Regions from separate parts of the Streptomyces sp. NBC_00075 genome, predicted to be linked through region 1. Evidence: predicted binding sites of a transcription regulator. Region 1 holds the regulator's gene; the other holds the start of a gene.

What was found. The regulator HrcA, encoded in region 1, represses chaperone genes, less so after heat shock. The targets are predictions, from matches to a motif close to TTNGCACTCNGNNNNNCNGAGTGCNAA.
Positions count from the first base shown of each region.
Region 2: groL (chaperonin GroEL) is a predicted target of HrcA. The motif match lies at 10,942-10,968, and genes of this name have one in related genera.

Region 1 covers NZ_CP108243.1:7,642,231-7,658,238, forward strand. The annotation lists gene OG787_RS33450 (HAMP domain-containing protein) at 1-1,363, opposite strand, end outside; gene OG787_RS33455 (SpoIIE family protein phosphatase) at 1,465-3,504, shown strand; gene hemW (radical SAM family heme chaperone HemW) at 3,570-4,802, shown strand; gene OG787_RS33465 (DUF3097 domain-containing protein) at 5,103-5,906, opposite strand; gene OG787_RS33470 (MBL fold metallo-hydrolase) at 5,938-6,693, opposite strand; gene hrcA (heat-inducible transcriptional repressor HrcA) at 6,921-7,937, shown strand; gene dnaJ (molecular chaperone DnaJ) at 7,938-9,074, shown strand; gene OG787_RS33485 (nitronate monooxygenase) at 9,366-10,442, shown strand; gene OG787_RS33490 (16S rRNA (uracil(1498)-N(3))-methyltransferase) at 10,439-11,182, shown strand; gene OG787_RS33495 (hypothetical protein) at 11,249-11,827, shown strand; gene OG787_RS33500 (S41 family peptidase) at 11,898-15,116, shown strand; gene OG787_RS33505 (histidine triad nucleotide-binding protein) at 15,422-15,766, shown strand; gene OG787_RS33510 (ribonuclease Z) at 15,781-16,008, shown strand, end outside.
Region 2 covers NZ_CP108243.1:6,075,196-6,091,203, forward strand. The annotation lists gene nagA (N-acetylglucosamine-6-phosphate deacetylase) at 1-546, opposite strand, end outside; gene OG787_RS26490 (ROK family protein) at 546-1,487, opposite strand; gene OG787_RS26495 (extracellular solute-binding protein) at 1,644-2,897, shown strand; gene OG787_RS26500 (extracellular solute-binding protein) at 3,098-4,321, shown strand; gene OG787_RS26505 (DUF3263 domain-containing protein) at 4,358-4,594, shown strand; gene otsB (trehalose-phosphatase) at 4,825-5,652, shown strand; gene OG787_RS26515 (trehalose-6-phosphate synthase) at 5,639-7,051, opposite strand; gene OG787_RS26520 (glucosyl-3-phosphoglycerate synthase) at 7,153-8,097, opposite strand; SAM riboswitch class I at 8,258-8,404, shown strand; gene thrC (threonine synthase) at 8,423-9,721, shown strand; gene OG787_RS26530 (MoaD/ThiS family protein) at 9,818-10,093, shown strand; gene OG787_RS26535 (cold-shock protein) at 10,556-10,762, shown strand; gene groL (chaperonin GroEL) at 11,096-12,724, shown strand; gene OG787_RS26545 (hypothetical protein) at 13,043-13,624, shown strand; gene OG787_RS26550 (NADH:flavin oxidoreductase) at 13,790-14,923, shown strand; gene OG787_RS26555 (subtype B tannase) at 15,147-16,008, shown strand, end outside.

The DNA.
Region 1 (16,008 bases):
TGCCGACCTCGCGGGCCACGCGGGTGACCTCGTCGGCGAAGGCGGAGAGCTGGTCGACCATGGTGTTGATCGTCGACTTGAGTTCGAGGATCTCGCCCTTCGCCTCCACCGTGATCTTCTTGCCGAGGTCGCCCTGAGCGACGGCCGTGGAGACGAGCGCGATGTTGCGGACCTGTGAAGTCAGGTTGTCCGCCATGAAGTTGACGTTGTCGGTGAGGTCTTTCCAGACGCCCGACACGCCTCGCACCTGGGCGCGTCCACCGAGGTTGCCCTCCGTGCCGACCTCGCGGGCCACGCGGGTGACCTCGTCGGCGAAGGCGGAGAGCTGGTCGACCATGGTGTTGATCGTCGACTTGAGTTCCAGGATCTCGCCCTGCGCGTCGACCGTGATCTTCTGGCTCAGGTCGCCGTTCGCGACAGCTGTCGTCACCTGGGCGATGTTCCGCACCTGTGAAGTCAGGTTCGAGGCCATGAAGTTGACGTTGTCCGTCAGGTCCTTCCAGACGCCCGACACGCCCCGGACCTGGGCCCGGCCGCCCAACTGGCCCTCCGTGCCCACCTCGCGGGCGACCCGCGTCACCTCGTCGGCGAACGCGGAGAGCTGGTCGACCATCGTGTTGACGGTCAGCTTCAGTTCGAGGAGTTCGCCGGTCGCCTCGACCGTCACCGTGCGGGTCAGATCGCCCCGGGCCACCGCCGTGGTCACCAGGGCGATGTCACGGACCTGGGCCGTCAGCCGGGACGCCATCGTGTTGACCGCCTCGGTCACATCCCGCCAACTGCCCGACAGACCCTGCACCTTGGCGCGTCCGCCGAGCCGCCCCTCCGTACCGACCTCGCGCGCGACCCGGGTCACCTCACCGGTGAACAACGACAACTGGTCGACCATCTTGTTCACGGCCCGGCCGAGCCTGCGCAGATCGCCGCGCAACTGCCGGTTCCCGTCGTGCAGATCGACCCGCTGGGTCAGATCGCCGCCGGCCACCGCGTCCAGGACACGCGTCGCGTTCGCCGCGGGAGCCACAAGGGCGTCCAGCAGACCGTTCACGTCGTTGACGCGGGACGTCCAGTGACCCTGGCCGGGGCTCGCGGAGAGCCGCTCGTCGAGCCGGCCGTGCCGGACCAGGTCCCGTCGTACGCGCTGAACCTCGGAGTTGAAGTGCAGATTGCGGTCCATGATCTGGTTGAACGCGGAGCTGAGTTCCGCCACCAGACCGTGGCCGGTCTCCGGCACCTTGGCGAAGTTCCCGTCACGGGCGGCCGTCATCGCGGCGAGCAGCGGACGCAGATCGGATGCCCGAATCTGATCGGATGCCGGAATCTGTCCGTCTTCGAGCACTTGCGTAGCACTGTTCTCACTCATGGCGGCCCACTTCGGTAACTCGGCGCTTATGGGCGGGGTCAGTCTGTCACTCTGTCCGCGTCCACCGAGGTGCATTCGTCCGAACTGCTCGGGAGCTGTAGATGGGGGCCATTCCGACGCAACGGGAGACCGTGTCCCGCGCGCCGTCCCGTGCGTCCGGCGCGCCCGCGCGCCGGGGTGCGGACCGGCGCACGGTCACCCACGCCACGCTCGGCGGCGGCCCCCTCGCGCCCGGCGCCGCCCGTGGCCTCGTACGCGCCGCCCTCGCCGAATGGGCCCGACTCGGCCTGCCCGGCGCCGAATCGCTGCCCGAGCGGCTCGTCGACGACGCGATGGTGGTCGTCAGCGAACTCGTCACCAACGCCGTCGTCCACGCGGGGACGGATGTGGAGCTGGCGTGCCGCCTGGAGGCACCGGAGGAGGGGGAAGAGGCGGGGGAAGAGGCCGAGGAGGGGGTGGGTGTCGCGCTCGTCGTCGAGGTGTCCGACCACCATCCCTCCCGCGCGCCCCGGGACGGCGGTGTGGAACTCCCGTACGACATACCGGAGTACGGGCGTGGCCTCCGGCTCGTCTCCGTACTCTCCGAGGCCTGGGGCGTCACCTACCGCACCGGCACCAAGACCGTCTGGGCGCGGCTCCCCGCCGAGGGCGTCATGCTCGACGACGACATCGAGGCGTACGCGGGCACGCACGCCCTCGGGCACGGGTTACGGGTCGCCGAGATCCTCGCCCCCGAGCCGCAGCGCGGCGCCCGCGACCAGGAGTGGCTGAACCACGGCGCCCTCTCCTTCCTCGCCGAGGCCTCCGACCTGCTCGCCGGACAGCTCGACGAGGATCTCGTCGCCGCGCTCACCGGACAGCTCCTCGTGCCGCGCCTCGCCGACTGGTGCGCGGTGTGGCTGGAGGACGAGTCGATGGGGCGCGGCAGCGGCGGCAGCGTGAGCTGGGGCGACGGGAGCGGCGGGGGAGGCGGGCCTCGGCTCGCCCGGGTCTGGCACAGCAGCGAGGACCGTATCGAGGAGCTGCGCCGCGCCCTGGAGAAGGACCCGCCGCGTACGCCCGACACCACCAGGACCGGACCGGTCCCCGTGCCCTGGCCCGGCGAGGCGCTCGGCGGGCGCGGGGAGACCGGCGCCGCGCTCGCCTACCGGCTGGTCGCGGGTGGCCGGCCGCTCGGCACGCTGGTCATCGGGCGGGCCGGGATGATCCGTTTCCCCGACGAGGTCACCGGCCTGGTCGAGGATCTCAGCCGCCGGGTCGCGCTCGCCATCGGCGCCGCCCGGCAGTACGCCCGCCAGGCCACCATCAGCCGTATCCTCCAGCGCGGGCTGCTGCCCGGCGCGGTCGCCGAGATCCCCGGTGTGAGCAGTGCTCTCGTCTACGAGCCCTGCGACAAGGGCGGCCCCAGCGGCGACTTCTACGACCTGTTCCCGGCCGGCGACGGCCGCTGGTGCTTCGCCGTCGGTGACGTCCAGGGGAAGGGGCCGGAGGCGGCTGTGGTGATCGGGCTGGCGCGGCCGTGGCTGCGGCTGCTGGCCCGCGAGGGGTATCGGGTCGCGGACGTGCTCGACCGGCTCAACCAGCTGCTGCTCGACGACGCGACGGAGACGGCGGACGCGGCGGCTCGGGCACTGGTCGCGGCGGAGGGGAGGCCGGCGGTGCCGGCGGTCGTCTCGGGGGGTTCGGCGGGTTGCGGTGTTTCGGCCGCGGTACGGCCCGGTGAGGGGCCGCAGACCCGTTTCCTCTCCCTTCTGTACGGCGAACTCGCACCCTTCGACGGAGGCGTGCACTGCACCCTCGCCTCGGCCGGGCATCCGCTGCCCCTGGTGCTCCGGGCGAGCGGTGAGGTCCTCACGGTCGCCGAACCGCAGACGCTGCTCGGGGTCGTCGAGGACGAGACGTACACGAGCGAGAGCTTCGAGCTGCGGCCCGGTGACAGTCTGCTGTGCGTCACCGACGGGGTCACCGAGCGGCGCTGCGGGCCCCGCCAGTTCGACGACGGCGACGGGCTGGCGAGCGCCCTCTCGGGCTGCGCCGGGCTGAGTGCGCAGCTGATCGCGGAGCGTATCCGGCGGCTCGTGCACGAGTTCGGGGAGAAGCCGCCCGAGGACGATCTGGCGTTGCTGGTGCTACAGACCTAGCGGGCCGGGTGGGTCGTGGGTGGGCGTCGGGCGGGTTGCCCCGCCGGTGCTGGACAATGGAAGGCATGCCCTCCGCACTTCCCGACGGTGATCCCGTCCCCGACGACGGCTCCCTGCCCGCCTCCGCGCTCGCCGGGGCCGCGGACCGTCCCCTCGGGTTCTATCTCCACGTCCCGTACTGCGCGACCCGCTGCGGCTACTGCGACTTCAACACCTACACGGCGACCGAGCTGCGGGGCACGGGCGGTGTCCTGGCGTCCCGCGACAACTACGCGGACACCCTGATCGACGAGGTGCGGCTGGCGCGGAAGGTGCTGGGCGACGATCCGCGGCCCGTTCGTACGGTGTTCGTCGGGGGCGGTACGCCCACGCTGCTGGCCGCCGACGATCTCGTACGGATGCTGGGGGCGATCCGTGACGAGTTCGGCCTCGCGGATGACGCCGAGGTGACGACGGAGGCGAATCCGGAGTCCGTGGACGAGCGGTATCTGGCCACCCTGCGTGAGGGGGGTTTCAACCGGATCTCGTTCGGGATGCAGAGCGCGAAGCAGCATGTGCTGAAGGTGCTGGACCGTACGCACACGCCGGGGCGTCCGGAGGCGTGTGTCGCGGAGGCGCGGGCGGTGGGGTTCGAGCACGTGAACCTCGATCTGATCTACGGCACGCCTGGTGAGAGTGACGATGACTGGCGGGCTTCGCTGGACGCGGTGCTGGGGGCTGGGCCGGATCACGTCAGCGCGTATGCCCTGATCGTGGAGGAGGGTACGCAGCTGGCTCGGCGTATTCGGCGGGGGGAGGTGCCGATGACCGACGACGACGTGCACGCGGATCGGTATCTGATCGCCGATGAGGTGCTGGGGGCGGCCGGTTTCGAGTGGTACGAGGTGTCGAACTGGGCGACTTCGGTGGCCGCCCGTTGCCTTCACAACGAGTTGTACTGGCGGGGGGCCGACTGGTGGGGGGCGGGGCCCGGGGCGCATTCGCATGTCGGCGGGGTTCGGTGGTGGAACGTGAAGCATCCGGGGGCGTATGCGGGGGCGTTGGGGGTGGGGCGGTCGCCGGGGGCGGGGCGGGAGGTGCTGTCGGAGGAGGACCGGCGGGTGGAGCGGGTGTTGCTGGAGCTGAGGTTGCGGGAGGGGGTTCCGCTGTCCCTCCTGCGAGAGGACGGGCTTGCGGCGGCTCGGCGGGCTCTGGGGGAGGGGCTGCTTGAGGCCGGTCCGTACGAAGGGGGGCGGGCTGTGCTTACGCTGCGCGGGCGGTTGCTGGCGGATGCGGTGGTGCGGGATCTGGTGGACTGAGGGTTTGTTTTCTTCGCCCCCGCCGCCCCTACCCGTCCCATCCTTCTGGGGGCTGCGCCCCCAGACCCCCCTTTCGGCCTGACCGGCCTCGTCCTCAAACGCCGGACAGGCTGAAATGCCCTGGGCCCGGGCTGAAAGATCAAGCCCCGATGGCCACTCTCCAGCCTCGGCCGGCACTATCCAGCCCGTCCGGCGTTTGAGGACGAGCGCGTTCAGCGCGAGAGGGGGGTCTGGGGGCGCAGCCCCCAGGGATGGGTATGGGTAGGGGCGGCGGGGGCGAAACAATCCGCCCCCCGGAGCTCACTCCGGTGCTGTCACGAAGTCGATCAGGTGTTCTACTCGGCCCAGTAGTTCCGGCTCCAGGTCGCGGTACGAACCCACCCGCTTCAGGATCGCCTGCCACACCGCCCCGGTGTTCTCCGGCCAGCCGAGGGCCCGGCACACGCCCGTCTTCCAGTCCTGGCCGTGGGGGATCCTCGGCCAGGCCGGGATGCCCAGGGACGACGGTTTCACCGCCTCCCAGATGTCGATGTATGGGTGGCCCACCACCAGCGCGTGCTCGCTGGTCACCGACGCCGCGATACGGGACTCCTTGCTGCCGGGGACCAGGTGGTCCACCAGGACGCCCAGGCGAGCGTCCGGGCCGGGGTCGAATTCGGCCACGATCGAGGGGAGGTCGTCCACGCCTTCCAGGTACTCCACGACGACGCCCTCGATGCGCAGATCGTCGCCCCACACCTTCTCGACCAGCTCCGCGTCGTGCCGGCCCTCGACGTAGATACGCCCGGCACGGGCCACACGCGCGCGTGCACCGGGGACCGCGACCGAACCGGAGGCCGTACGGGAGGGCGCGGCCGCCGAGGCGGACGGGCGTACCAGCGTCACCACCCTGCCCTCCAGCAGGAACCCCCGCGGCTCCAGCGGGAACACCCGGTGTTTGCCGAAGCGGTCCTCCAGGGTGACCGTGCCCGCCTCGCAGCGGATCACCGCGCCGCAGAAACCCGTACCCGGCTCCTCGACCACCAGGCCGGGCTCCGCCGGTACCTGCGGTACGGGCTTGGGCTTCTTCCACGGTGGGGTCAGGTCCGGAGAGTACTGGCGCATTCGGATGACGATAGGAGAAGCTCCCGCGTCGTCAGTCCACTCCCCGCCGCGACACGCCGAAACGGGTTGCCAGCGCGTCCCGTTGGGCCCGTACGAACGCCGCGTCCACCACCGCTCCGTGACCGGGGACGTACAGCGCGTCCTCACCGCCCAGGGTCAGGAGGCGGTCCAGGGTCGCGGGCCAGTGCGACGGTACGGCGTCGGGGCCCGCCTGGGGTTCGCCCGACTCCTCGACCAGGTCGCCGCAGAAGACCACGGTCGGGTCGCCCGGTACGACGGCCACCAGGTCGCCGCGGGTGTGGCCGGGGCCGGCGTTCACCAGGAGTACCTCCGGGCCGTTGCGCAGGGCAACTGTCAGGGTTTCCCCGACCTCCTCGTGCGGGACCACCAGGGTGTCCGCCGCCTCCTCCGCCGCGCGGGCGTCCAGACCGTTGCGTACGGCGTCCGCGCACAACGCCTCGCGCCCCACTTCCTCGAATTCGTCCCCCGCGCCCTCCGCCGCGATGACATGCGCACCCGCAAACACCGCCGCTCCGAAAACGTGGTCGAAATGGGCGTGCGTCAGTGCGAGAAAGTCCACACGGCGGCGGGCGAGTTTCTGGGCCTCCAGGCGGAGGATCGCGCCCTCCGCGAGGCTCGATCCCGCGTCGATCAGGAGTGCGCCGCCCGCCCCTGCGACCAGCCCCACCGTGCAGTCCCAGACCGGCAGCCGGCGTCTGCCCACCCCGGCCGCCAGCCGCTCCCAGCCCAGGTCGTGCCACCCCGGCTCTTCCCAAGTCACCTTCATGCGGCGACGCTAGCGGGACGGGGAGGAAGTGGTCGCCACGACCGGGTTGCCGCGGACACGACATCGCAGGACAGGTCGGTACACGTCGGCAGATCGGCGCAGGCCGCCCTTGCCGGGGGCGTACCCGACAGCCGTACACTGGGCCGGGGAACTCTGGCACTCGCACACGAAGAGTGCCAGGGACGGCCCAGGCACTCAGGGGACGACAGCAGTTGGAGGTGTGCGCGATGCTCAGTGAACGCAGGCTCGAAGTGTTGCGCGCCATCGTCCAGGACTATGTCGGCACCGAGGAACCGGTCGGGTCCAAGGCTCTCACCGAGCGGCACAACCTCGGGGTCTCCCCGGCGACCGTCCGCAACGACATGGCCGCCCTGGAGGACGAGGGTTTCATCGCCCAGCCGCACACCAGTGCCGGGCGCATCCCGACCGAGAAGGGCTACCGGCTCTTCGTCGACAAGCTCGCCGGCGTCAAGCCGATGAGCGCTCCCGAGCGGCGTGCCATCCAGAATTTCCTTGACGGGGCTGTCGATCTCGACGATGTCGTCGGGCGGACCGTTCGGTTGCTCGCCCAGCTCACGCGGCAGGTCGCCGTCGTGCAGTATCCGTCGCTCACCCGGTCGACCGTGCGGCACGTGGAGCTGCTCTCGCTCGCTCCCGCGCGCGTGATGCTCGTACTGATCACGGACACCGGCCGCGTGGAGCAGCGGATGATCGACTGCCCCGCGCCTTTCGGGGAGACGTCTCTGGCGGATCTACGCGCGCGGCTCAACAGCCGGGTCGCGGGCCGCCGCTTCGCGGACGTGCCGCAGCTCGTGCAGGACCTCCCGGACGCCTTCGAGGTGGAGGACCGGGGTACGGTCGCGACGGTGCTCTCCACTCTCCTGGAGACGCTCGTCGAGGAGGCCGAGGAGCGGCTGATGATCGGCGGAACCGCCAATCTGACCCGCTTCGGACATGACTTTCCCCTCACTATCCGGCCGGTCCTCGAAGCTCTGGAGGAACAGGTCGTACTTCTCAAACTCCTTGGTGAGGCCGGGGATTCGAGCATGACCGTACGAATCGGTCACGAGAACAAATACGAGGGACTCAACTCCACGTCCGTCGTGTCGGTCGGCTACGGTTCGGGCGGCGAGGCAGTCGCCAAGCTCGGCGTGGTCGGACCGACCCGCATGGACTACCCGGGAACGATGGGAGCGGTACGCGCAGTGGCACGGTACGTCGGACAGATCCTGGCGGAGTCGTAAGTGGCCACGGACTACTACGCCGTACTCGGCGTGCGCCGCGACGCGTCCCAGGACGAGATCAAGAAGGCGTTCAGGAGGCTCGCCCGCGAGCTGCACCCGGACGTCAACCCCGATCCGAAGACGCAGGAGCGGTTCAAGGAGATCAACGCCGCGTACGAGGTGTTGTCGGACCCGCAGAAGAAGCAGGTCTACGACCTCGGCGGCGATCCGCTGTCCCAGGCGGGCGGCGGGGGCGCGGGCGGCTTCGGCGCCGGTGGCTTCGGGAACTTCTCGGACATCATGGACGCGTTCTTCGGAACGGCGTCCCAGCGGGGGCCGAGGTCGCGTACGCGGCGCGGCCAGGACGCGATGATCCGGCTCGATATCGAGCTCGATGAAGCTGCTTTTGGTACTACTAAAGACATTCAGGTCGATACGGCCGTGGTGTGCGGTACCTGTAGCGGTGAGGGTGCTGCGCCTGGCACCTCTGCCCAGACCTGCGACATGTGTCGCGGGCGTGGTGAGGTGTCGCAGGTGACCCGGTCCTTCCTGGGCCAGGTCATGACCTCGCGGCCCTGTCCGCAGTGCCAGGGGTTCGGGACCGTCGTCCCGACGCCGTGCCCCGAGTGCGCGGGCGACGGCCGGGTGCGGTCGCGGCGGACGCTGACCGTGAAGATCCCCGCGGGTGTCGACAACGGTACGAGGATCCAGCTCGCCGGTGAGGGTGAGGTGGGGCCCGGTGGTGGTCCCGCCGGTGACCTGTACGTCGAGATCCATGAGCTGCCGCACTCGCAGTTCCAGCGGCGCGGGGACGATCTGCACTGCACGGTGACTCTGCCGATGACGGCGGCGTCTCTTGGCACCAAGGTGCCGCTGGAGACGCTCGACGGGCTTGAGGAGGTCGACATCCGTCCGGGCACGCAGTCCGGGCAGTCGATTCCGCTGCACGGGCGGGGGGTCACGCACCTCCGGGGCGGTGGCCGTGGTGACCTCATCGTGCATGTCGAGGTCATGACTCCTACGAAGCTTGATCCTGAGCAGGAGCGGTTGCTGCGGGAGCTGGCGAAGCTGCGGGGGGAGGAACGGCCCACTGGGCAGTTCCAGCCTGGGCAGCAGGGTTTGTTCTCGCGGTTGAAGGATGCGTTCAACGGGCGCTGAGGGATGGGTGCCGGGGGTTTTTGTTTCGCCCCCGCCGCCCCTACCCGTTCCCATCCCTGGGGGCTGCGCCCCCAGACCCCCCTTGTCCTCAAACGCCGGACGGGCTGAAATACCTGGGCCTGGGCTGAAAGATCAAGCCCCGGCCGGCACCATCCAGCCCCTCCGGCGTTTGAGGAGCGAGGGTTCGGGGGCGGAGCCCCCGAGGATGGGAACGGGTAGGGGCGGCGGGGGCGAAGGAGATGGCTCAGGGCTGATTCGGACCTTGTGCTGGGGACGTGACAACATGCCGTCATGTCCTCCGCGCTGACCGATCTCTTCGTTCACCCGATCGTGCAGGCCCCCATGGCGGGCGGCGTCTCCGTCCCCCAGCTCGCCGGCGCCGTCGCCGAAGCGGGCGGGCTCGGGTTCCTTGCCGCGGGGTACAAAACCGCCGACGGGATGTATCAGGAGATCAAGCAGCTCCGGGGGATCACCGGGCGCCCCTTCGGCGTGAACCTGTTCATGCCGCAGCCCGAGTACGCCGACCCCGCCGCCGTCGAGGTCTACGCCCATCAGCTCGCCGGCGAGGTCACCTGGTACGACACCGAGCTGGGCGACCCGGACAGCGGGCGCGACGACGGCTACGACGCGAAGCTCGCCGTACTGCTCGACAACCCCGTCCCGGTCGTCTCCTTCCACTTCGGGGTGCCCACCAGCGAAGTACTGGACTCCCTCCGCCGCGCCGGCACCTTCACCCTCGTCACCGCCACCACCGCCGACGAGGCCCTCGCCGTGCAGCGGGCCGGGGCCGACGCGGTGATCGTGCAGGGCGTCGAGGCCGGCGGGCACCAGGGCACCCACCGCGACAATCCCGAGGCGGACGGCTCCGCCGTCGGGCTGCTCTCCCTCCTCGCCCAGGTGCGCGAGACCGTCGACCTGCCGCTCGTCGCCGCCGGCGGGATCATGCGCGGCAGCCAGATCGCCGCCGTCCTCGCCGCGGGCGCCAGTGCCGCCCAGCTCGGCACCGCCTTCCTCGCCACCCCGGAATCCGGCGCCCACGCCCTGCACAAGCAGGCGCTGACCAACCCGCTCTTCGTCCGTACGGAGCTGACGCGCGCGTTCTCCGGCCGGCCCGCCCGGGGACTGGTGAACCGTTTCCTGCGCGAGCACGGCCCGTACGCCCCCGCCGCCTACCCCGAGGTCCACCACCTCACCTCGCCGCTGCGCAAGAAGGCCGCCGCTTCCGGCGACGCGCAGGGCATGGCGCTGTGGGCGGGACAGGGGCACCGGATGGCCCGTGAACTGCCCGCCGGGGAGCTGGTGGCTGTGCTGGCCGAGGAGATCGCCGCCGCTCGGGCCGTGCTGCTGGGCGGGGGCGAGGCGGCGTGACCGCGCCCGTTTTCGTCGTCGAGCAGGTGCCCGACGTACGGCAGTTCCTCCTCGACGGTCCCGAAGGTCGGCACGCGGTCTCCGTGAAGCGGCTGCGGGTCGGCGAGGCCGTCGTGCTCACCGACGGGGCCGGGCGCTGGGCCGAGGGCGAGGTCGTCGGTGTCGAGGGCAAGGACCAACTGACCCTGCGGCTGGGGGCGTTGGTCGAGGAAGCCCCGGAGTCCCCTCGTATCACCGTCGTTCAGGCTCTGCCCAAGGGCGACCGGGGCGAGTTGGCCGTCGAGACGATGACCGAGACCGGTGTCGACGCCATCGTTCCCTGGGCCGCCTCCCGGTGTATCACCCAGTGGCGCGGTGACCGTGGGCTGAAGGCGCTCGCCAAGTGGCGGGCCACCGCCCGGGAAGCCGGCAAGCAGTCCCGCCGGGTGCGTTTCCCCGAGGTCGCGGACGCGGCGACCAGCAAGCAGGTCGCCGCACTTCTCGCCGACGCAGACTTCGCCGCCGTACTCCACGAGGACCGGGACTACGGCAGTGCGGCGCTCGCCACCGCCGAACTGCCCTCCTCCGGTGAGATCGTGCTCGTCGTCGGGCCCGAAGGGGGCGTCTCCCCCGAGGAGTTGGCCCTCTTCGAGGAGGCGGGGGCGAAGGCGTACCGGCTGGGGGCCAGTGTGCTGCGTACCTCCACCGCCGGTACCGCCGCGACGGCGCTGCTCCTCGGCCGCACCGGACGCTGGTCTTGAGTCCCCTCCTGGTCCTGTCCGTTTACGCCCTTCCGCGTCGGGCGGGACGGTGGCAGGCTGCCCTCCATGGGGGCCTTGAGGCGGATTTGGCATCGGCCGCGCGGGAACCGCAGGGCGGTCGCGGTGGCCGGACTCGTGGTGGCCGCCGTGAGCGGTGTCGTCGCCTGTGATCCCGGTGGGCTCACTTCGGCCACCGTCTCCCTCACCACCGACCAGACCGCGACCAAGGAGCTGGAGCGGCGGAACGTGGACGTCCAGTGGCTCACCTGCACTGCCTCCGTCGACGGCGGCAACACGGCTTCCGGCTCCGGGAGTTCGCCCTCCGCGACGGTGAACACCGTCGCGAGCGTCGACTGTCAGGGCGAGACCGGGGACGGCAAGGACATCACCGTCACCGGGCGGGTCACGCGGGCCGTCGACGGCCGATGCGTACGCGGGGACCTCACCGCCAAGGTCGACGGCAAGCAGGTGTTCCGCGTCACCGGCCTCGGCGACTGTGACGCGCCCACCACACCGACGTACACCCCGCCCGTCACCTGGAACCCGCCGGACAACGGCGAGCCGGGGCCGACCGTGACGGTCACCGTGACGAAGACCATCTGGTGCCGGCAGGATCCGAACTGCCTGCCCGTCGAGGGCAAATAACGATCCGGCGAGGGTAAGGAACTGCCCGAAACCCCTGTCCAGTGGCGTGATCGCTGCTTAGGGTGATCGGGTGACTCAGCCCTCTTCGCCTGCGTATCTCCGGTTTCCGCATCTGCACGGCGACTCGGTCGCCTTCACCGCCGAGGACGACGTCTGGGTCGCCCCGCTCGACGGCGGCCGGGCCTGGCGCGTGAGCGCCGACAACGTGCCGGTGACCCATCCCCGTATCTCCCCGGACGGCACCCGTCTCGCCTGGACGTCCACCCGCGACGGCGCGCCCGAGGTGCATGTCGCCCCGATCGACGGCGGGTCGGCCAACCGGCTCACCTACTGGGGCAGTTCGAGGACACAGGTGCGCGGCTGGACCCCCGACGGGCAGGTCCTCGCCATCAGCACCCAGGGCCAGGCCAGCCTCCGCCGCTCCTGGGCCCGGGCGATCCCGCTCGACGGCGGCCCGGCAACTGTCCTGCCGTACGGGCCCGTTGGGGATGTCGCCCACGGGCCCGCGACCGTTCTGCTCTCCGCTCCCATGGGGCGCGAGGCCGCCTGGTGGAAGCGGTATCGGGGCGGTACGGCCGGGAAGTTGTGGATCGACCGGGAGGGGGACGGGGAGTTCGTACGGCTGCATTCCGAGCTGGACGGGAACCTTGAGTACCCGGTGTGGGTCGGGGAGCGGATCGCCTTTCTCTCCGATCACGAAGGGGTCGGGGCGCTGTACTCGTCCCTGGCGGACGGGTCCGATCTGCGGCGGCACACGGGCGTCGACGGGTTCTACGCCCGGCACGCGGCGAGCGACGGCAGCCGTGTCGTCTACTCCTCCGCCGGTGAACTGTGGCTGCTGGACGACCTGGACGGGGCCGAGCCCCGGCGGCTCGACATCCGGCTCGGCGGGCAGCGCGTCGATCTCCAGCCGCATCCCGTGAGTGCCTCGCGGTGGTTCAACTCCGGGGCGCCCGACCACACCGGGCGCGGCAGCGCCATCGGGGTGCGCGGATCCGTGCACTGGGTCACCCACCGGTCCGGTCCGGCTCGCGTCCTTGCCTCCGGGCATGGCGTACGGGCCCGGCTGCCCCGCGCCTTCCGCGTGGACGGCGAGGAGTGGGCCGTGTGGGTGACGGACGCGGAGGGCGACGACGCGTTGGAGTTCGCCCCGGCCACCGGGGTCGCGCCCGGCGCCACTCCGCGCCGGCTCGCCGCCGGACAGCTCGGGCGGGTCCTCGGGCTCGCCATGGCGCCCGACGGCAGCCGGGCCGCCGTCGCCTCCCACGACGGGCGCGTGCTGCTGGTCGAGCGGGAGTCGGGGGAGGTGCGGGAGGTCGACAGGAGTGGGGACGGGGATGTGTCCGGGCTGGTCTTCTCCCCGGATTCGGCCTGGCTGGCCTGGTCCCACCCCGGGCCGCGTCCGCTGCGTCAGCTCAAGCTCGCCAATACCACCGATCTGTCGGTGACCGAGGCGACTCCGCTTCGGTTCCGGGACTATTCGCCCGCGTTCACGGTCGACGGCAAGCATCTGGTCTTCCTGTCCGCACGCTCCTTCGACCCCGTCTACGACGAGCACGTGTTCGACCTCGCCTTCGTCGGCGGTTCGCGTCCGCACCTCATCCCCCTCGCCGCGACCACGCCCTCGCCCTTCGGGCCGCAGCGGCACGGGCGGCCCTTCGAGGCGCCGGACAAGGACGAGACCCCGGACAGCGAGGGCGCTCCGGCGACCCGGATCGACCTCGACGGGCTCGCCGACCGGATCGTGCCGTTCCCGGTCGAGGCCGCCCGCTACACCAACCTGCGGGCCGCCAAGGACGGGGTGCTGTGGCTGCGCCACCCGGTGCGGGGGGTGCTCGGCTCGTCCCGGGCCACGCCCGACGACCCCGACCCGAAGACCGAGCTGGAGCGGTACGACCTCGCCCAGCAGCGCATCGAACACCTCGCCGGGGACGCCGACCACTTCGCCGTCAGCGGCGACGGGAAGCGGGTGCTGCTGTGGACCGACGGCAAGCTGAAGGTCGTACCGAGTGACCGGCGTGCCTCGAACGACGACGAGAGCGACACGAACATCACCGTGGACCTGTCGCGTGTCCGGCAGTCGGTCGACCCGGCCGTCGAGTGGCGGCAGATGTACGACGAGAACGGTCGCATCATGCGCGACAACTTCTGGCGGCCTGACATGGGCGGGGTCGACTGGGACGGTGTCCTCGACCGCTACCGTCCCGTCCTCGACCGGGTCGCCACCCACGACGACCTCGTCGACCTTCTCTGGGAGGTCCAGGGCGAGTTGGGCACCTCGCACGCGTACGTCACCCCGCGTGGCGGCTACGGCAGTGGTGAGCGGCAGGGGCTCCTCGGCGCCGACATCACCCGGCACGAGGACGGTCCCCAGGGCACGCCCCTGTGGCGCATCGACCGCATCCTGCCCGCCGAGACGTCCGACCCCGACGGCGTCTCGCCGCTCGCCGCGCCCGGTGTCGCGGTGCGTCCGGGCGACGCCATCATCGCCGTCGCCGGGCAGCCCGTCGATCCGGTGGCCGGGCCCGGCCCGCTGCTCGTCGGTACGGCCGGCAAGCCCATCGAGCTGACGATCTCGCCGTCCGGTGGCGGTGACTCGCGGCATGTGGTCGTCGTGCCCATCTCGGACGAGGAGCCGTTGCGCTACCACGCGTGGGTGACGGACCGGCGGGCGTACGTCGCCGAGAAGTCGGGCGGGCGCCTCGGATATCTGCACGTCCCCGACATGCAGGCGCCCGGGTGGGCCCAGATCCACCGTGATCTGCGGATCGAGGTCGCGAAGGAGGGGCTGGTCGTCGACGTCCGGGAGAACCGGGGCGGGCATACGTCCCAGCTGGTCGTCGAGAAGCTGGCGCGGCGGATCGTGGGGTGGGATCTGCCGCGTGGGCTACGGCCGTACAGCTATCCGGAGGACGCGCCGCGGGGGCCTGTTGTCGCTGTCGCGAACGAGTTCTCGGGGTCTGACGGGGACATCGTGAACGCGGCGATCAAGGCGTTGGGGATCGGGCCTGTGGTGGGGACGCGGACGTGGGGTGGGGTGATCGGGATCGACAGTCGGTATCGGCTGGTCGACGGGACGTTGGTCACTCAGCCCAAGTACGCGTTCTGGCTCGAGGGTTACGGGTGGGGCGTGGAGAACCACGGGGTCGACCCGGACGTGGAGGTCGTGCAGGCTCCGCAGGATTACGCGGCCGGGCGGGATGTGCAGTTGGACGAGGCGATCCGGTTGGCGTTGGAGTCGTTGGAGGGGCGGCCGGCGAAGGTGGCGCCTGGGTTGCCGGAGTTGTAAGGGTGCCGGTGGGTGGGGGTGGGCGTCGGGTTTGTTTCGCCCCCGCCGCCCCTACCCATACCCATCCCTGGGGGCTGCGCCCCCAGACCCCCCTTTGTCCTCAAACGCCGGACGGGCTGAAAGATCAAGCTCCGGCCGGCACCATCCAGCCCCTTGGGGGTCCCCCCTCTGGGGGAGTTTGAGGAGCGGGGGTTCGGGGGCAGCGTCCCCGAGGATGGGAACGGGTAGGGGCGGCGGGGGCGAGTGAGGTCTGTCATCGGTACGATGCCGGGCGTAATGATCGGTGAGCGTGAGGAGGCACACGCATGGCGGACGAGAGCTGTCTGTTCTGCAAGATCGTCGAGGGGCACATCCCCGCGACGATCGTCCGGGAGACAGACACCACCGTCGCCTTCCGGGACATCAACCCCCAGGCGCCGACCCACATCCTGGTGATCCCCAAGGTCCACCACCCCGACGCCGCCTCCCTCGCCGCCGCCGAACCCGCCATCGCCGCCGACGTACTCCGCGAGGCCGGCGAGATCGCCGCCGAGGAGAAGCTCGAAAGCTACCGCCTCGTCTTCAACACCGGCAGCGGCGCCGGCCAGACCGTCTTCCACGCCCACGCCCACCTCCTCGGCGGACGCGGCATGCAGTGGCCGCCCGGCTGACGGGGTAACGCGCCTTGTCCGGACGTGAATTGGTGGTTCTCGGTACCGCCAGCCAGGTACCCACCCGGCACCGCAACCACAACGGCTACCTCCTCCGCTGGGACGGCGAGGGCCTCCTCTTCGATCCCGGCGAGGGCACCCAGCGCCAGATGCTGCGCGCCGGGGTCGCCGCCCACGACCTCAACCGGATCTGCGTCACCCACTTCCACGGGGACCACTCCCTCGGGCTGGCCGGCGTCATC
Region 2 (16,008 bases), 1.6 Mb from region 1:
GGTGACCATGCGGGCGTGGCCGCGCGCCGCGTCGATCAGCTTGCGGACCTCCGCCGGGTCCGGGTCGCGCAGCAGAGCCTCGGAGTGGGCGCCCTTGCGGCACGGCGAGATGAAGGGGCCCTCGAAGTGGACGCCGGCGATGTCGCCCTGCTCGGCCAGTTCGGAGAGGAGGCCGGCCTGGGCGGTGAGGGTGTCCATGTCGCCGGTGACCGTGCTGGCCACGAGGGTGGTGGTGCCGTGGGTTCGGTGGGTGTGGATGCCCTTGAGTACGTCTTCCGCTGTGCCGGAGGTGAAGGAGGCTCCGCCGCCGCCGTGGTTGTGGAGGTCCACGAAACCGGGGACCAGCCAGTGGCCCCTTACGTCGATCTCGTGGGCGTTCTCGGGAGCGTGCTCGGTGAACTTGGTGCCCTCGACGGCCAGTTGGGCGCCGTCGGTGATTCCTGTGGGGAGTACCAGCTTGGCGCCCTTGAGCACCAGGTTGTGTGCGTGGTGCGGGGCGGTGGGGGCTGGTCGCGCAGTTCCCCGCGCCCCTAGGTGGGTTGCCATCAGGGCGTTGCCTCCGTGAGGTCGGTGACGGTCAGGAGATCCCAGGCCAACAGGCCCGCGCCCAGGCAGCCTGCTGTGTCTCCGAGGGCTGCGGGGACGATGGTCGGGAGCTTCTGGAAGGTGATCCGCTGTTGTACGGCTGTGCGTAGTGGGGTGAAGAGGGTGTCGCCCGCCTCCGCGAGGCCGCCGCCGATGATCAGGGTGCGGGGGTCGAGGAGGGTGAGGGCGGTGACCAGGCCGTCGGCCAGGGCGTCGATCGCGGCCTGCCAGATGTCGTGGGCGCGTGGGTCGCCCGCGTCCACCGCTCTGGCGCAGTCTGCCGCGTCCGCTTCCGGGGTTTCCGAGGCTGCCGCCCAGGCCTCGCTCACCGCCGACGCCGACGCGTACCGTTCCAGGCAGCCTCGCTGGCCGCACGGGCAGGGGGTGCCGCCGGGGCGTACGACGATGTGGCCGATCTCGCCCGCGAAGCCGTGTGCGCCCGCCTCCACCCGGCCGTCGACGCCGATCGCGCCCGCGATGCCGGTGCCCAGGGCGATGAAGAAGAAACGGTCGGCTCCCTGGCCCGCCCCGATCCGGCCCTCCGCCAAGCCGCCCGTGCGGACGTCGTGGCCCAGGGCGACCGGCAGGCCGAGCCGTTCGGTGAGCAGGGCGCGCAGGGGTACGTCACGCCAGCCGAGGTTCGCCGCGTAGACGGCGATGCCGTGGTCGGCGTCGACGATGCCGGGGACGGAGACCCCGGCGGCCACGGCGCTCTCGCCGAGGTGGGCGATGCCGTGGGCGCGCAGGTCGGCGGCGAAGTCGAGGATCGCCTCGACCACGGCATCGGGGCCGCGCTCGCGTCCGGTCGCACGGCGCGCCTGGTGCAGCAGGGCGCCGTCCGGCCCGATCAGGGCGGCTTTCATCGCGGTGCCGCCCACGTCGAGGGCGATGACATGTCTCACGGGGACAGTGTGGCCCGTCGACCCACAAGAGGTCTAGTCCACTCACGTAGTGTAGAGCTGGTAGCTCGAAGAAATAAATTGAACGTACCAATGAACACATCTGTGAACGTTCGGTCGGGGTTTGGGGTTGAAGCAGTGCAGCGGCACAGGACAGGCATGATCGCGGCGGCGTCCGCACTCGGGATGACGGCGGCCCTCGGGGGCTGCGGAGGCACCGGCTCGGGTGAGGTCACCCTGAAGCTGGTCGCCGCCGACTACGGCGACTCGGACGCCAACAGCTCCCAGAAGTACTGGGACGAGCTGGTCGCGGCGTACGAGGACGCCAACCCGGAGGTGAAGGTCGACGTCAGCGTCTACTCCTGGAACGACGTCGACCGCAAGGTCAAGGAGCTGGTCGCCGCCGGTGACGCACCCGACCTGGCGCAGATCGGCGCGTACGCCGACTACGCGGCCGAGGGCGACCTCTACCAGGCCGACGAGCTGCTCTCCATCCCGACGCAGGCCGACTTCGTCGCCCAGCTGGCCGACGCGGGCAAGGTCAAGCGCACCCAGTACGGCATGCCCTTCGCCGCCTCCACCCGCCTCCTCTTCTACAACAAGAAGCTCTTCACCGAGGCCGGCCTCACCCCGCCCACCACCTGGAGCGAGCTGGCCGCCGACGCCGCCGCGCTGAAGGACGCGGGCGTGAAGTACCCGTACGCCCTCCCGCTCGGGCCCGAGGAGGCGCAGGCCGAGACCCTCCAGTGGCTGCTCAGCGGCGGCGACGGCTACACCAGCGCCGTCGGCACGTACGGCATCGACTCCCCGCAGAACATCGAGACGTTCACCTGGCTCAAGGACGAACTCGTCGACAAGGGACTCACCGGTCCTATCGCCCCCGGCAAGCTCAACCGGGCCGACGCCTTCGCCGCGTTCGCGCGCGGGGAGGTCGGCATGCTCAACGGCCATCCCTCGCTGATGAAGACGGCGGTGGCGCAGGGCGTGGACGTCGGCATGGTGCCGATGCCGGGCGAGGAGAGGTCGACGCGGGCCGCGATGGGCGTCGCCGACTGGATGATGGCGTTCAAGCAGAACGGCCACCGGAGCGAGGCCGGCAAGTTCCTCGACTTCGTCTACGACGAGAAGAACGTGCTCGCCTTCTCCCGCAAGTACGACCTGCTGCCGGTCACCACCTCGGCCTCCGCGACGATGTCCGCCGCTGCCCAGGACCAGGACCTCGCCCCCTTCCTGGAGGAACTCCCGACCGCCCAGCTCTACCCGGTCGGCAAGACGTCCTGGGCGCAGGTCAGCGCGGACATCAAGAAGCGGATCGGTACGGCGTTCGCGGCGAACGGCAGCCCGGAAGCGGTCCTGACGACGCTTCAGGCGGAGGCCAACTCGGCGCAGAACGAGGCCGATACCGCCGAATAGGGCGGTGCGCGAAGGGCCGGGCGGCCGGGAAATGTTGCACGGCCGAAACGCCCGGGGCATTGGACCGGACCCGATGGTGCGGGAGGCTCTACGCGCGTCCACAGAGCGTGACGCGTGTGCCTCCCCGGGAGGGGTCTGCCGTGCGAGAAGTGTGGGGCGGGAGTCGTTGGCCGGTCTTCGCCGCCGTGACGGTTCTGAGTATGGGGTCCGTCCTGGTGCTGGGCGGCTGCGGCGGGAGCGGTGAGGGGTCCGGCGGGGTCACCCTCACCGTGGTCGCCACGAACTACGGCGACGACGTCGTCAAGAACTCGGAGTCGTACTGGAACCGGGTCGACACCGCCTTCGAGGCCGCCAACCCCGGCATCCGGCTCGACGTCAAGGTGTACGAGCCCGGCGAGGCCGAGACGCAGGTCGCCAAGATGGTCGCGGCCGGCGACCCGCCCGACATCGCGCAGATCGGCAACTACGCGGACTACGCCGCCGACGGCCTCCTCTACGCGGCCGACGACCTGCTCTCCATCCGCGTCCAGGGCAACTTCCTGCCCAACCTCGTCGACGCGGGCACCACGGACCGCACCCAGTACGGCCTGCCGTTCCTCGCCTCGACCCGCCTCCTCTACGTCAACAAGACCCTCTTCGCCGAGGCCGACCTCGAACCCCCCACCACATGGGCGGAGTTGAGGAACGCGGCGGAGGTCTTGAAGGACCGGGGCGTGAAATACCCGTACGCGCTCCCGCTCGGCCCCGAGGAGGCGCAGGCGGAGACCCTCCAGTGGCTGCTCGGCGGAGGCGGCGGCTACACGGGTGACACCGGCGAGTACGACATCGCCTCCGCCCGCAACGTCTCCACCCTCACCTGGCTGCGCGACCGCCTCGTGGGCGAGGGTCTGACCGGCCCGGTCCCACCCGACCGCCTCAACCGCGAGGCCGCGCTCCAGGCCTTCGTGGACGGCGAGGCGGGCATGGTCAGCGCGCCGGGCGCGCTCGTACGGGAGATCGCGCGGTCCGTCGACCCCGTGGCGTACGAGGCCGTCCCGATGCCGGGGCGTACGGCGGGCGTGACGGCGGCGACGGTCGGTACGTCGGACTGGATCGCCGCGTTCAAGGACGGCGGCCATGCCAAGGAGATCGGTACGTATCTCGACTTCCTGTACGAGGACAAGAACGTGGTGGATCTCGCGGGCACGTACCAGTTGCTGCCGGTGACGTCGTCGGCGTCCACGTCGATGCGGGCGAACAAGACGTACGAGGACCTGTGGGACGGCCTGGACGCGCTCGGCACCGCCCAGCTGTACCCGGTCGGCAAGCCGTCGTGGGCGGCCACGAGCCGGAACATCCAGAAGACGGTCGGTGGGGCTGTGGTGGGGGAGGGGGAGCCGGGGGAGGTGCTGGGGGCGATACAGCGGGCTGCGACGGTGGAGTAGCTCCGGGTGTCGGTGGTGGGGGCTACGGTTCTTTTCATGGACGACGGGAAGCGGCTGGGGCAGCGGGAGCAGGACATTCTCGCGCTGGAGCGGCGGGGGTTCGCGGGGCCGGGGGCGAAGGAGCGGGCGATACGGGAGGAGCTGGGGTTGGTGCCGGTGCGCTACTACCAGCTGCTGAACGCGCTGCTGGACGATGAGCGGGCGCTGGCGTGTGATCCGGTGACGGTGAATCGGTTGCGGAGGGTGCGGGAGGGGCGGCGGGGTGAGCGGTAGGGGGTGCCGGGTTGTTTTCGCCCCCGCCGCCCCTACCCGTCCCATCCCTGGGGGCTGCGCCCCCAGACCCCCCTTTGTCCTCAAACGCCGGACGGGCTGAAATACCAACTCCGGCCGGGGCTTGATCTTTTAGCCCGTCCGGCGTTTGAGGACGAGGGGGGTCTGGGGGCGCAGCCCCCAGGGATGGGAACGGGTAGGGGCGGCGGGGGCGAGAAAGATAGGGTCGGGCCATGGACTCGCTGCCTACGCCCGTGACGCAGGCCGGTCGTGAGGGGCTGGACGCCATTCTCCGGCGTCCCACCGGCGCCGTCGTCGTCCTCGACTTCGACGGGACCCTCGCTCCGATCGTCGCCGACCCCGAGCAGGCCCGCGCCCACCCCCGAACACTCGACGCCCTCTCCACCCTCGCCCCCCACATCGCCGCCGTCGCCGTCCTCACCGGCCGCCCCGCCGCCGTCGCCGTCCGACTCGGCGGCCTCGAACACCTCACGGTCCTCGGCCACTACGGCACGGAACGCTGGGACGCCGCCACCGGCAAGGTCACCGCCCCCGCCCCCCACCCCGGCGTCGCCGCCGTCCGCGCCGAACTCCCCGGGTTCCTCGAACGCCACGGCGCCTCGCAGGGCACCTGGGTCGAGGAGAAGGGGCGGGCCGTCGCCGTCCACACCCGGCGTGCAGCGGACCCGCAGGCCGCCTTCGAGGCCCTGCGCGAACCCCTCGCCGACCTCGCCACCCGCCACGGCCTCATCGTCGAACCCGGCCGCCTCGTACTGGAACTGCGCCCACCCGGCATGGACAAGGGCGTCGCCCTCCAGGAGTACGTCCGCGAGACCGGCGCCACCTCGGTCCTCTACGCCGGCGACGACCTCGGCGACCTCCCGGCGTTCGCGGCGGTGGAGAAGCTCCGCCAGAACGGCATCCCGGGGCTACTGGTGTGCAGCGGCAACAGCACCGAGGAGGTCACGGAACTGGTCGAGCGCGCCGACCTCGTCGTCGACGGGCCCGCCGGTGTCGTACAGCTGCTCCACACCCTCGGGCAGACCCTCACTCGCCGTTGAGCGCGTTCAGCTGGTCCAGGAACCACTGGGCCGGCGGCAGTGCCGTCGCCGCCGCTGCCAGGCGTTTCGTGCGTTCCGCCCGTTCCCCCGACCCCATGTTCAGCGCCTCCTCCAGAGCCCGGGCCGTCTCGACCACGTCGTACGGGTTCACGACGATCGCGTCCTCGCCCAGTTCCTCGTACGCCCCCGCCTCCCGCGACAGCACCAGCGCGCACCCCTCGTCGGAGACCACCGGGATCTCCTTGGCGACGAGGTTCATGCCGTCGCGGATGGGGTTGACCAGGGCCACGTCGGCCAGGCGGTAGGCCGCCAGGGAGCGGGCGAAGTCGTCCTTCACGTGGAGGACGACCGGGGTCCAGGTCGGGGTGCCGTACGTCGCGTTGATGTCGTCCGCGACCCTCTGCACCTCCGCCGTGTAGTCGCGGTAGACCGCCAGGTCCTGGCGGGAGGGGTACGCGAACGCCACGTGGACGACCCGTTCGCGCCACTCCGGGCGGTCCTCCAGCAGCTGTCGGTACGCCAGCAGGCCCCGCACGATGTTCTTCGACAGCTCGGTGCGGTCGACCCGGACGATGGTCTTCCGGTCGCTCCCGCCGATCTCCTCGCGCAGCGCCGCCATCCGGTCCGCCACGTCCGGCTCGTGTGCACGCCTGCGCAGGAAATCCGCGTCCGCGCCCAGGCCGTGCACCCCGATCAGGGTGTCGCCGAGGCCGCCTACCAGGTCAGTGCAGCAGGCCGTGAACGCTTCCGCCCAGCGTTGGGTGAGGAAGCCCAGGCGGTCCGCGCCGAGCATGCCGCGCAGGAGCTGTGCGGAGATGTCGTACGGCAGCATCCGGAAGTAGTCCGCCGGTGCCCACGGCGTGTGCGAGAAGTGGCCGATGCGGAGGTCCGGGCGGAGGGCGCGCAGCATCCCGGGGACCAGGCACAGGTGGTAGTCCTGGACCACCACCGACGCGCCCTCGGCCGCCTCCTTCGCCAGTGCCTCCGCGAACGCGCGGTTGTAGGCCTCGTACGACGCCCACTGGCGCCGGAACTCCGCGTCGAAGACCGGCTCCAGCGGGGTCTGGTACAGCATGTGGTTCACGAACCAGAGCACCGAGTTGGCGATGCCGTTGTACGCGTCCGCGTGGACGTCGGCCGGGATCGCGAGCATGCGCACGCCCGGCTCGCCCTCGCCGCGCCGTACCGCCTCGCGGTCGCCGTCGCCGAGGGCCGAGCAGACCCACAGGGCATCCGCGTCCGGGCCGATCGCCGACAGGCCGGAGACCAGCCCGCCACCGCCGCGCCGGGCGTGCAGCGAGCCGTCCTCGCGGACCTCGTACGTGACCGGGCCGCGGTTGGACGCGACCAGTACCCGGTAGTCGCCCGGACTGTCCTGTGCACCCTGCGTTGAAGCCATACGCCTCAACCTAGCCCGGCCCGGAAACAATCAAACGTACACACGTACGCCTCAGCCGTATACAAGCCCGCCGCGAGCCTTCCGGTGGCCCTGCACCGGCCTTACGCGACCTTCCTCCGCGCGTACTCCGCGATGTCCGCCATCGGCGGGCGTTCCTCCGTGTCCACCGAGTACGTACGTGGCTCGAAACCGTCCTCCCCGCGTTCGAACTGGGTGATCGCGGGACGGATGAGGTGGCCTCGGGCCAGGCGGAGCTGGGCGGTGCGGTAGATCGCGGCGGACATCCGGCCCAGGGCCTGACCGTCCTGGTGGCGGTGCTTGCGCACGCCCACGTCGACCTGGGCCAGCGCGTCGAGGCCGACCAGGTGGAGGGCGTCGATCAGCATGCCCAGCTCCACGCCGTACCCGACGGGGAACGGGAGCTGTTCGAGGAGCGAGCGGCGGGCCGCGTACTCACCGCCGAGCGGCTGGACGAAACCGGCCAGCTGCGGCCAGTGCATGTTCAGGAGGGGGCGGGCCATCAGTTCGGTGACGCGTCCGCCCTGGCCTGCTGCCTGGCCCAGCGGGCGGTCGTACATCGCCTTGACGAGGTCGACGCCGGGGTCGGTGAGCAGCGGGCCCACGATCCCGGAGACGAAGTCCGACGAGAACTCCTTCAGGTCGGCGTCGATGAAGCAGACGATGTCCCCGCTGGTGACCAGGAGCGAGCGCCACAGCACCTCGCCCTTGCCCGGTACCGCCGGGATGCGCGGCAGGATGTCGTCGCGGTGGACGACCCGGGCGCCCGCGGCGGCGGCCACCTCGGAGGTGCGGTCGGTCGAGCCCGAGTCGATGACGACGATCTCGTCGACGAGGGGGACCTTCAGCATCAGGTCGCGGCGGATGACGGCGACGATCTCACCGACCGTCGCCTCTTCGTTGAGCGCGGGCAGGACGACACTCACCGTGGCGTTCGAGGAACGCTTCGCGGCGATCAGCTTCTTGAGCGGGCGGTCACCAACGGACCAGGAGCGCGTGCTCAGCCAGCGCTCGACGTTCTCCAGCACGTGCGGCTCTCCCTTGCGTTCTCATGGGAAGCGCGTGATTCGCATCTCGCGGTTCGGACGGCTCCCACCACCATCCAAGCCTTCGGTTACAGTCTTGAACAACGCGGATGACCATCGCATGTCCGAGGTCGTCGGTGTTCACAACCTCACAACTTCATACCGCTCATCCAGAGGGGCAGAGGGATACGGCCCGATGAAGCCCCGGCAACCCTCCAGCCGGTCTTGTCGCATGTCATGCGCGAGGCTGCCGGCTCGGGAAGGTGCCAAATCCGTCTCATGGCGAGATGCGCCATGAGGAAGATGAGGAGAAAGGGCCTCCGCCTCCATGGCTGCGCAAACTGTCGAGAGCACCACGACGACCAGCAACGACTCCGTAGACCTCGGTCCCGCCACCGCGCTTTCCTGCCGTGAGTGCGGTCACCGCGTCCCGCTCGGCCCGGTCTTCGCCTGCGAGGAGTGTTTCGGCCCGCTGGAGATCGCCTACGACTTCTCCTCGTACGACACCGAGGAACTCCGCAAGCGTATCGAAGCGGGACCCGCGAACATCTGGCGCTACGCGCCGCTGCTGCCCGTCCCCGCGGACGTGGCGACCAAGCCCAACATCAACCCCGGCTGGACCAAGCTCGTCCAGGCCGACAACCTGGCCCGCGAGCTGGGCGTCGACGCCGGCAAGCTGTTCGTGAAGGACGACTCCGGCAACCCGACGCACTCCTTCAAGGACCGGGTCGTCGCCCAGGCCATCGAGGCCGCCCGGGTCTTCGGCTTCACCACCCTCTCCTGCTCCTCCACGGGCAACCTGGCCGGTGCCGTCGGCGCCGCCGCCGCCCGCGCCGGCTTCCGCTCCTGCGTGTTCATCCCGCACGACCTGGAGCAGGGCAAGGTCGTCATGGCCGCGGTGTACGGCGGTGAGCTGGTCGGCATCGAGGGCAACTACGACGACGTGAACCGCTTCTGCTCCGAGCTGATCGGGGACCCGGCCGGCGAGGGCTGGGGCTTCGTCAACGTCAACCTGCGCCCGTACTACGCGGAGGGCAGCAAGACCCTGGCGTACGAGATCTGCGAGCAGCTCGGCTGGCGGCTGCCCGACCAGCTGGTGATCCCGATCGCCTCCGGGTCGCAGCTCACGAAGATCGACAAGGGGCTCCAGGAGCTGATCAAGCTCGGGCTCGTCGAGGACAGGCCGTACAAGATCTTCGGTGCGCAGGCGGAGGGGTGCTCGCCGGTGTCCGTGGCGTACAAGGCCGGGCACGACGTCGTACTGCCGCAGAAGCCGAACACGATCGCGAAGTCGCTGGCGATCGGGAATCCCGCGGACGGGCCGTACGTGCTGGATATCGCGCGGCGGACGGGTGGGGCTGTCGAGGACGTCAACGACGAGCAGGTCGTCGACGCGATTCGGCTGCTTGCGCGGACCGAGGGGATCTTTGCGGAGACCGCCGGTGGGGTGACTGTGGGTGTGGCGAAGAAGCTGATCGAGAATGGGTTGCTGGACCCGACCCTCACGACCGTCGTGCTCAACACCGGTGACGGGCTCAAGACGTTGGACGCTGTGGCCGACACCGGGCTCACTGCGACGATTCGGCCCAGTCTTGAGTCGTTCCGGGAAGCTGGGCTTGCTTCCTAAGAGGTAGAGGTCGTTGTTCGTCTGCGGGCCTGTGGGGGCTGGTCGCGCAGTTCCCCGCGCCCCTTCGGGGCGCTCCACCTGACCGGAGGTTCCATCGTGAGCGTCAAAGTCCGCATCCCCACCATCCTGCGTACCTACACCGGTGGGCAGGCCGAGGTGACCGCCGAGGGCGGGACCCTTGCCGAGGTGATCGCTGATCTGGAGAAGAACCACACGGGGATCGCCGCCCGGGTGCTCGACGACCAGGGCAAGCTGCGGCGGTTCGTCAACGTGTACGTCAATGACGACGACGTCCGGTTCGAGCAGGGGCTGGAGACGGCGACGCCGGACGGTGCGGGTGTGTCGATCATCCCGGCGGTCGCCGGAGGCTGATCGGCTGATCAAGGGTTCGATACCCACCAGTAGTAACCGTCGGTAACTTTGATTACCGAGAGTTCATCGAATTGCCCCCTCCGTGAGAGAAGCGGAGGGGGCAATTCTGTATGGTTGAGCGGGGTACAGTTGGGGAAGCCGCACCACTTCGCCTGCCGCACGAGTATGAATTCCTGCCGCGCACCCATTGAGAAGTAGCCAAAGTGTGCAGGCCTTTTGCGTTTTTTGCTCCCTTTGTGGGGCCCGACTTGCCCTGAATTCGCGTGAATTCTCCGCATATTCCATGACCTGGTGTGCCCGGATTTCTCGTCCGATTGACCTGTTGCAGAGGGCAGTTGGACAGATACATTCGGCCGCGGTCGACGCGTTCCGGCGCACACTCCCACCGGTTGGGGGGGTGAGGTCTGACCCGGATCCGCGAAGTGCGGATCCGTGCAAGGGCCAGTAATAGGGGAGTTAGGCATGGCTCAGGGCACCGTCAAGTGGTTCAACGCGGAGAAGGGGTACGGCTTCATCGCGGTCGACGGTGGTGCGGATGTTTTCGTCCACTACAGCGCGATTCAGATGGACGGCTACCGCACCCTCGAGGAAGGTCAGCGGGTCGATTTCGAGATCTCGCAGGGCCAGAAGGGGCCGCAGGCGGACATGGTCCGTCTGGCGACCAGCTGAAGCACGCGCCGGCGCACCGCAGCGACGTTCTTCTTCCTTCATCGAAGGATTCGAAGGGCTCGTACCCCGTGGGACCTCACGGGGTACGAGCCCTTCGGCGTGCCTGGGCGTCCCCGTGTTCACCTGCGGATCTTCGAGAGCCGCTTGCACTCGACAGGGGCGAGTGCTAATCATTGGCGTTAGCACTCTGAAGGTGAGAGTGATAACGAAGGACCGGGTCGGTGAGGCCCGCAGGCCAGGTGGTGCAAGGAACCATCGGGGCAGGCTGGCCGTCCGTCGCGGGCGCCAACGCGGTCCGGAGCAATCCACCCCAGTCCGGGAGGACCACTTCACATGGCCAAGATCATCGCGTTCGACGAGGAGGCACGGCGCGGTCTCGAGCGCGGGATGAACCAGCTCGCCGACGCCGTCAAGGTCACCCTTGGCCCCAAGGGCCGCAACGTCGTCCTCGAGAAGAAGTGGGGCGCCCCCACGATCACCAACGATGGTGTTTCCATCGCCAAGGAGATCGAGCTTGAGGACCCGTACGAGAAGATCGGCGCCGAGCTGGTCAAGGAAGTCGCGAAGAAGACGGACGACGTAGCCGGCGACGGCACGACGACCGCGACCGTCCTGGCCCAGGCGCTGGTCAGGGAAGGCCTGCGCAACGTGGCCGCGGGTGCGAACCCGATGGCCCTGAAGCGCGGCATCGAGAAGGCCGTCGAGGCCGTCTCCGGTGCACTGCTCGACCAGGCCAAGGAGGTCGAGACCAAGGAGCAGATCGCTTCGACCGCCTCCATCTCCGCGGCCGACACGCAGATCGGCGAGCTGATCGCCGAGGCGATGGACAAGGTCGGCAAGGAAGGCGTCATCACCGTCGAGGAGTCGCAGACCTTCGGTCTTGAGCTTGAGCTCACCGAGGGCATGCGCTTCGACAAGGGCTACATCTCGGCGTACTTCGCGACCGACATGGAGCGCATGGAGGCGTCGCTCGAGGACCCCTACATCCTCATCGCCAACTCCAAGATCTCCTCGGTCAAGGACCTGCTCCCGCTCCTGGAGAAGGTCATGCAGTCGGGCAAGCCGCTGCTGATCATCGCCGAGGACGTGGAGGGCGAGGCCCTCTCGACCCTGGTCGTCAACAAGATCCGCGGGACCTTCAAGTCCGTCGCGGTCAAGGCCCCGGGCTTCGGCGACCGCCGCAAGGCGATGCTGAACGACATCGCGATCCTCACGGGTGGCGAGGTCATCTCCGAGGAGGTCGGTCTCAAGCTCGAGAACACCTCCCTGGACCTCCTGGGCCGGGCGCGCAAGGTCGTCATCACCAAGGACGAGACGACGATCGTCGACGGCGGCGGCTCCGCCGACCAGGTCGCCGGCCGGGTCAACCAGATCCGCGCCGAGATCGAGAACAGCGACTCGGACTACGACCGCGAGAAGCTCCAGGAGCGCCTGGCGAAGCTCGCGGGCGGCGTGGCCGTCATCAAGGCCGGTGCCGCGACCGAGGTCGAGCTCAAGGAGCGCAAGCACCGCATCGAGGACGCCGTTCGCAACGCGAAGGCGGCCGTCGAGGAGGGCATCGTCGCCGGTGGTGGCGTGGCCCTGCTCCAGGCCTCCTCGGTCTTCGAGAAGCTGGAGCTGACGGGTGACGAGGCGACCGGCGCGAACGCCGTGCGGCTCGCCCTGGAGGCCCCGCTCAAGCAGATCGCCGTCAACGGTGGCCTCGAGGGTGGCGTCATCGTCGAGAAGGTGCGCAACCTTCCCGTCGGTCACGGCCTCAACGCCGCGACCGGTGAGTACGTCGACATGATCGCCGAGGGCATCATCGACCCGGCGAAGGTGACGCGCTCCGCGCTTCAGAACGCGGCGTCCATCGCCGCGCTCTTCCTCACCACCGAGGCCGTCATCGCCGACAAGCCGGAGAAGGCCGCGGCCGGCGCCGGCGCCGGTGGCGGCATGCCGGGCGGTGACATGGACTTCTGATCGACCCCGGTCGATCACCGTCCTTCGTTCCGAGGGCGGCACCCTTCTCCTTACAAGGAGGGTGCCGCCCTCGGGCGTTTGCGGGACCATTGACGGGTGCTGTTCGGGGGAACTGGCGGAAGACGCGGCAGTCGGTACGGAGGGGGACCCGGGGGTCCCGGCCAACCGGGGCCGCCTCCCGAGCCCGCGCCCGAGACGTCGCTGCCGGAGCGGGCGCCGCTCAAGGGGCGGGGGGTTCATACGGCGTTCGTGGGTGGGGGAGTGGGGCTGGCGGGGCTGGTCTTTCTCTTCCTCACGGTGCAGGGGCCGGGTGGGGGCATGTCCGCGGGCGCCCCGCCGGACCCGGGCGGCGGCCCGGCCGTGACCGCTTCGCCGGTGCGGCCGACGGCGGGCGATGGGGCCGGGGGAGCCGGGGGAGCCGGGGTGACGGCTCTGCCGACCGTGGAGGGGACCGGCCGCGACACCGTGGACGCGTCCCCCCGGCCCAGCGGTGAACCGCCTTCTCCCCAGGACCCGGTCCCCGTGACCTGGGTGCCCTTCTTCTCGGGTGACGTGACGCTGGACGAGTCCCCGCTCGACCTCGACCGGGCCCCGCCCCGGCCGGGCAGCGCCGGTGACGCGCTGGCGGGCGTGGCCGAAGGCCAGGTGTACGTCGGGGTCGGGCGGGCCCAGTCGCTGGCGAAAGCGGTGCCCGGCTCGACGGTCTCCTCGCCGGAGGACTGTGTCGACCTGTTCTGGGCGACCAGGCCGACCCCGGACCGCGTACCGGTGGCGGCGGACGACAACCTCTGTCTCGTCACCGACGAGGAGCGCGTCGTTCTCCTCTACATCACGGCCACGTCGGCCCCGGCGGGCACCGTGGCGGCGGCCGTGGAGGTGTGGGAGCAGTCGGCGGACTGACCTCGGTCCCACCCGCGCAGTGGCCCGGATCACAGTGAGTCGTGCCCGGGCGCCGGAATGAGCGGACGCTCAGCGGTAGTTGATGCACATGCATGCACAAGGCGCAGCCATGTGCGTCGACCGCACCTCCGCTCGTTTCCTGTCCCCTCCCCGAGGAGTCCCCACGTGACAGCCCCCGCCTCCACCCACACCTCCCGCGCGGCCCGGATCCTCTCCCGGCCCCTCGCGATCAACGGTCTGACCGTGTCCAACCGGATCGTGATGGCGCCGATGACGCGCAGCTTCTCGCCCGGGGGTGTGCCCGGCGACGACGTGGCCTCGTACTACTCGCGTCGGGCCGGTGCGGGAGTCGGCCTGATCGTCACCGAGGGGACGTACGTCGGGCACGACTCCGCCGGGCAGAGCGACAGCATCCCCCGTTTCCACGGCGAGGAACAGCTCGCGGGGTGGGCGAAGGTCGCCGAGGCCGTGCACGCGGCGGGCGGGAAGATCGTGCCGCAGCTGTGGCACATCGGCATGACCAGGGAGGCCGGGCAGCCCCCGTACGCCGACGCCCCGCCCGTCGGCCCGTCCGGGCTGCGCCTTGACGGCACCCCCGGTACCGGCGGCAAGGCGATGACGCAGGACGACCTGGACGACGTCATCGACGCGTTCGTCGAGGCCGCGGTGGCCGCCGAGCGCATCGGCTTCGACGGGGTCGAACTGCACGGCGCCCACGGCTATCTGATCGACCAGTTCCTGTGGGCCGGCACCAACCGCCGCACGGACGCGTACGGGGGTGACCCGGTCGCCCGTACGAAGTTCGCGGCGGAGATCGTGGCCGCCGTACGCGAGGCCGTGTCCGCGGGCTTCCCGATCATCTTCCGGTACTCCCAGTGGAAGGGCGCCCTCTACGACGCCCGCATCGCCGGGACCCCCGAGGAGCTGGAGTCGATCCTGACCCCGCTCGCGGCGGCCGGTGTCGACGCCTTCCACGCCTCCACGCGCCGTTACTGGCTCCCGGAGTTCGACGGCTCCGACCTCAACCTGGCCGGCTGGACGAAGAAGCTCACCGGCAGGCCGACCGTCACCGTCGGCTCGGTCGGCCTCGACGGCGACTTCATGCGGGGCTTCGCGGGCGAGGGTGCGCCGCTCAAGAGCATCGACGACCTCCTGGACCGCCTGGAGGACGAGGAGTTCGACCTGGTCGCGGTCGGCCGCGCGCTGCTCCAGGACCCGGAGTGGGCGGCGAAGGTGCTGGAGGGCAGGACCGGTGAGCTGAAGGCGTACGACGCGGCGGCGCTGGGTTCGCTGAGCTGAACCAGGCCCGCCCGGCAGGGTGAACCGATCGCCCGCGGAGACGGTCCGATACCGTCCGCAAGATTCCGCCAAAATTGCTGACAATTTTGTGGGCGATTGGTTCGCTTTGCTGGCCGCTTGTCGGCCACCCGCCTCCCCCTTCACCGGAGACACACAGAAAACCTTAAGAAACGGCTGTTGAACTGTGCGGCGTCCGAACGAGCCGCGAAGACAGGAGACAGCGATGAAGCGCAGGTCAGTGGTCATGGGAGTCACCGCTGCGGCCGCCGCGATCCCCACGGTCGGATTCGCTTCCAGTGCCCGTGCCGCGTCCGTGGCAGCCGCGTCCCTGGTCTTCGACCCGGCCGCCCACACCGAGCAGACGGTCACCGTCACCGACACCACCGGTACCGCCCACGAGGTGGTCTACCGCTTCTACAAGGTCGCCTCCTACGTGGCGAACCCCGTCGACGCGACCTACCAGTCCCTGAACGTCTGCGAGCCGGTGCGGATAGACGGCGCGGCGGTCGACGCGAGCGGGGCTCCGATCCTCCTCGCCAACGCCGTCGGCGGCTACATGCCGTCCTCGGTGTCGGCCAGGACCGGGATCACCGCCACCGGAATGGGCGGCACCACCACCCGCCAGGCGCTCGCGCTGGCCGCCGGGTACGTGGTCGTGGAACCGGGTGCGCGGGGCCGTACCCTCGTCGACGCGACGACGGGCGTCTACTACGGTGTCGCGCCGGCCGCGATCGTCGATCTCAAGGCCGCCGTACGGTACTTGAAGTCCAACAAGGGCCGGGTGCCCGGGAACGTGCACCGGATCTTCTCGTCGGGTGTCAGCGCGGGCGGGGCGTTGTCGTCACTGCTGGGCGCGTCCGGGGACAGCCCGCTGTACGAGCCGTACCTGGAGGCGATCGGGGCGGCCGACGCGAGCGACGCGATCTTCGGGACCGGGGCGTGGTGTCCGATCACGGACCTCGAACACGCGGACATGGCGTACGAGTGGTGCTGGGGGACGAATCCGCTGGGCAGCGGAGCCCAGGTGGACCAGACGCTGTCGGCCGAGCTGAGGACGGCGTCCGGCGAGCATGTGGCGTCGCTGG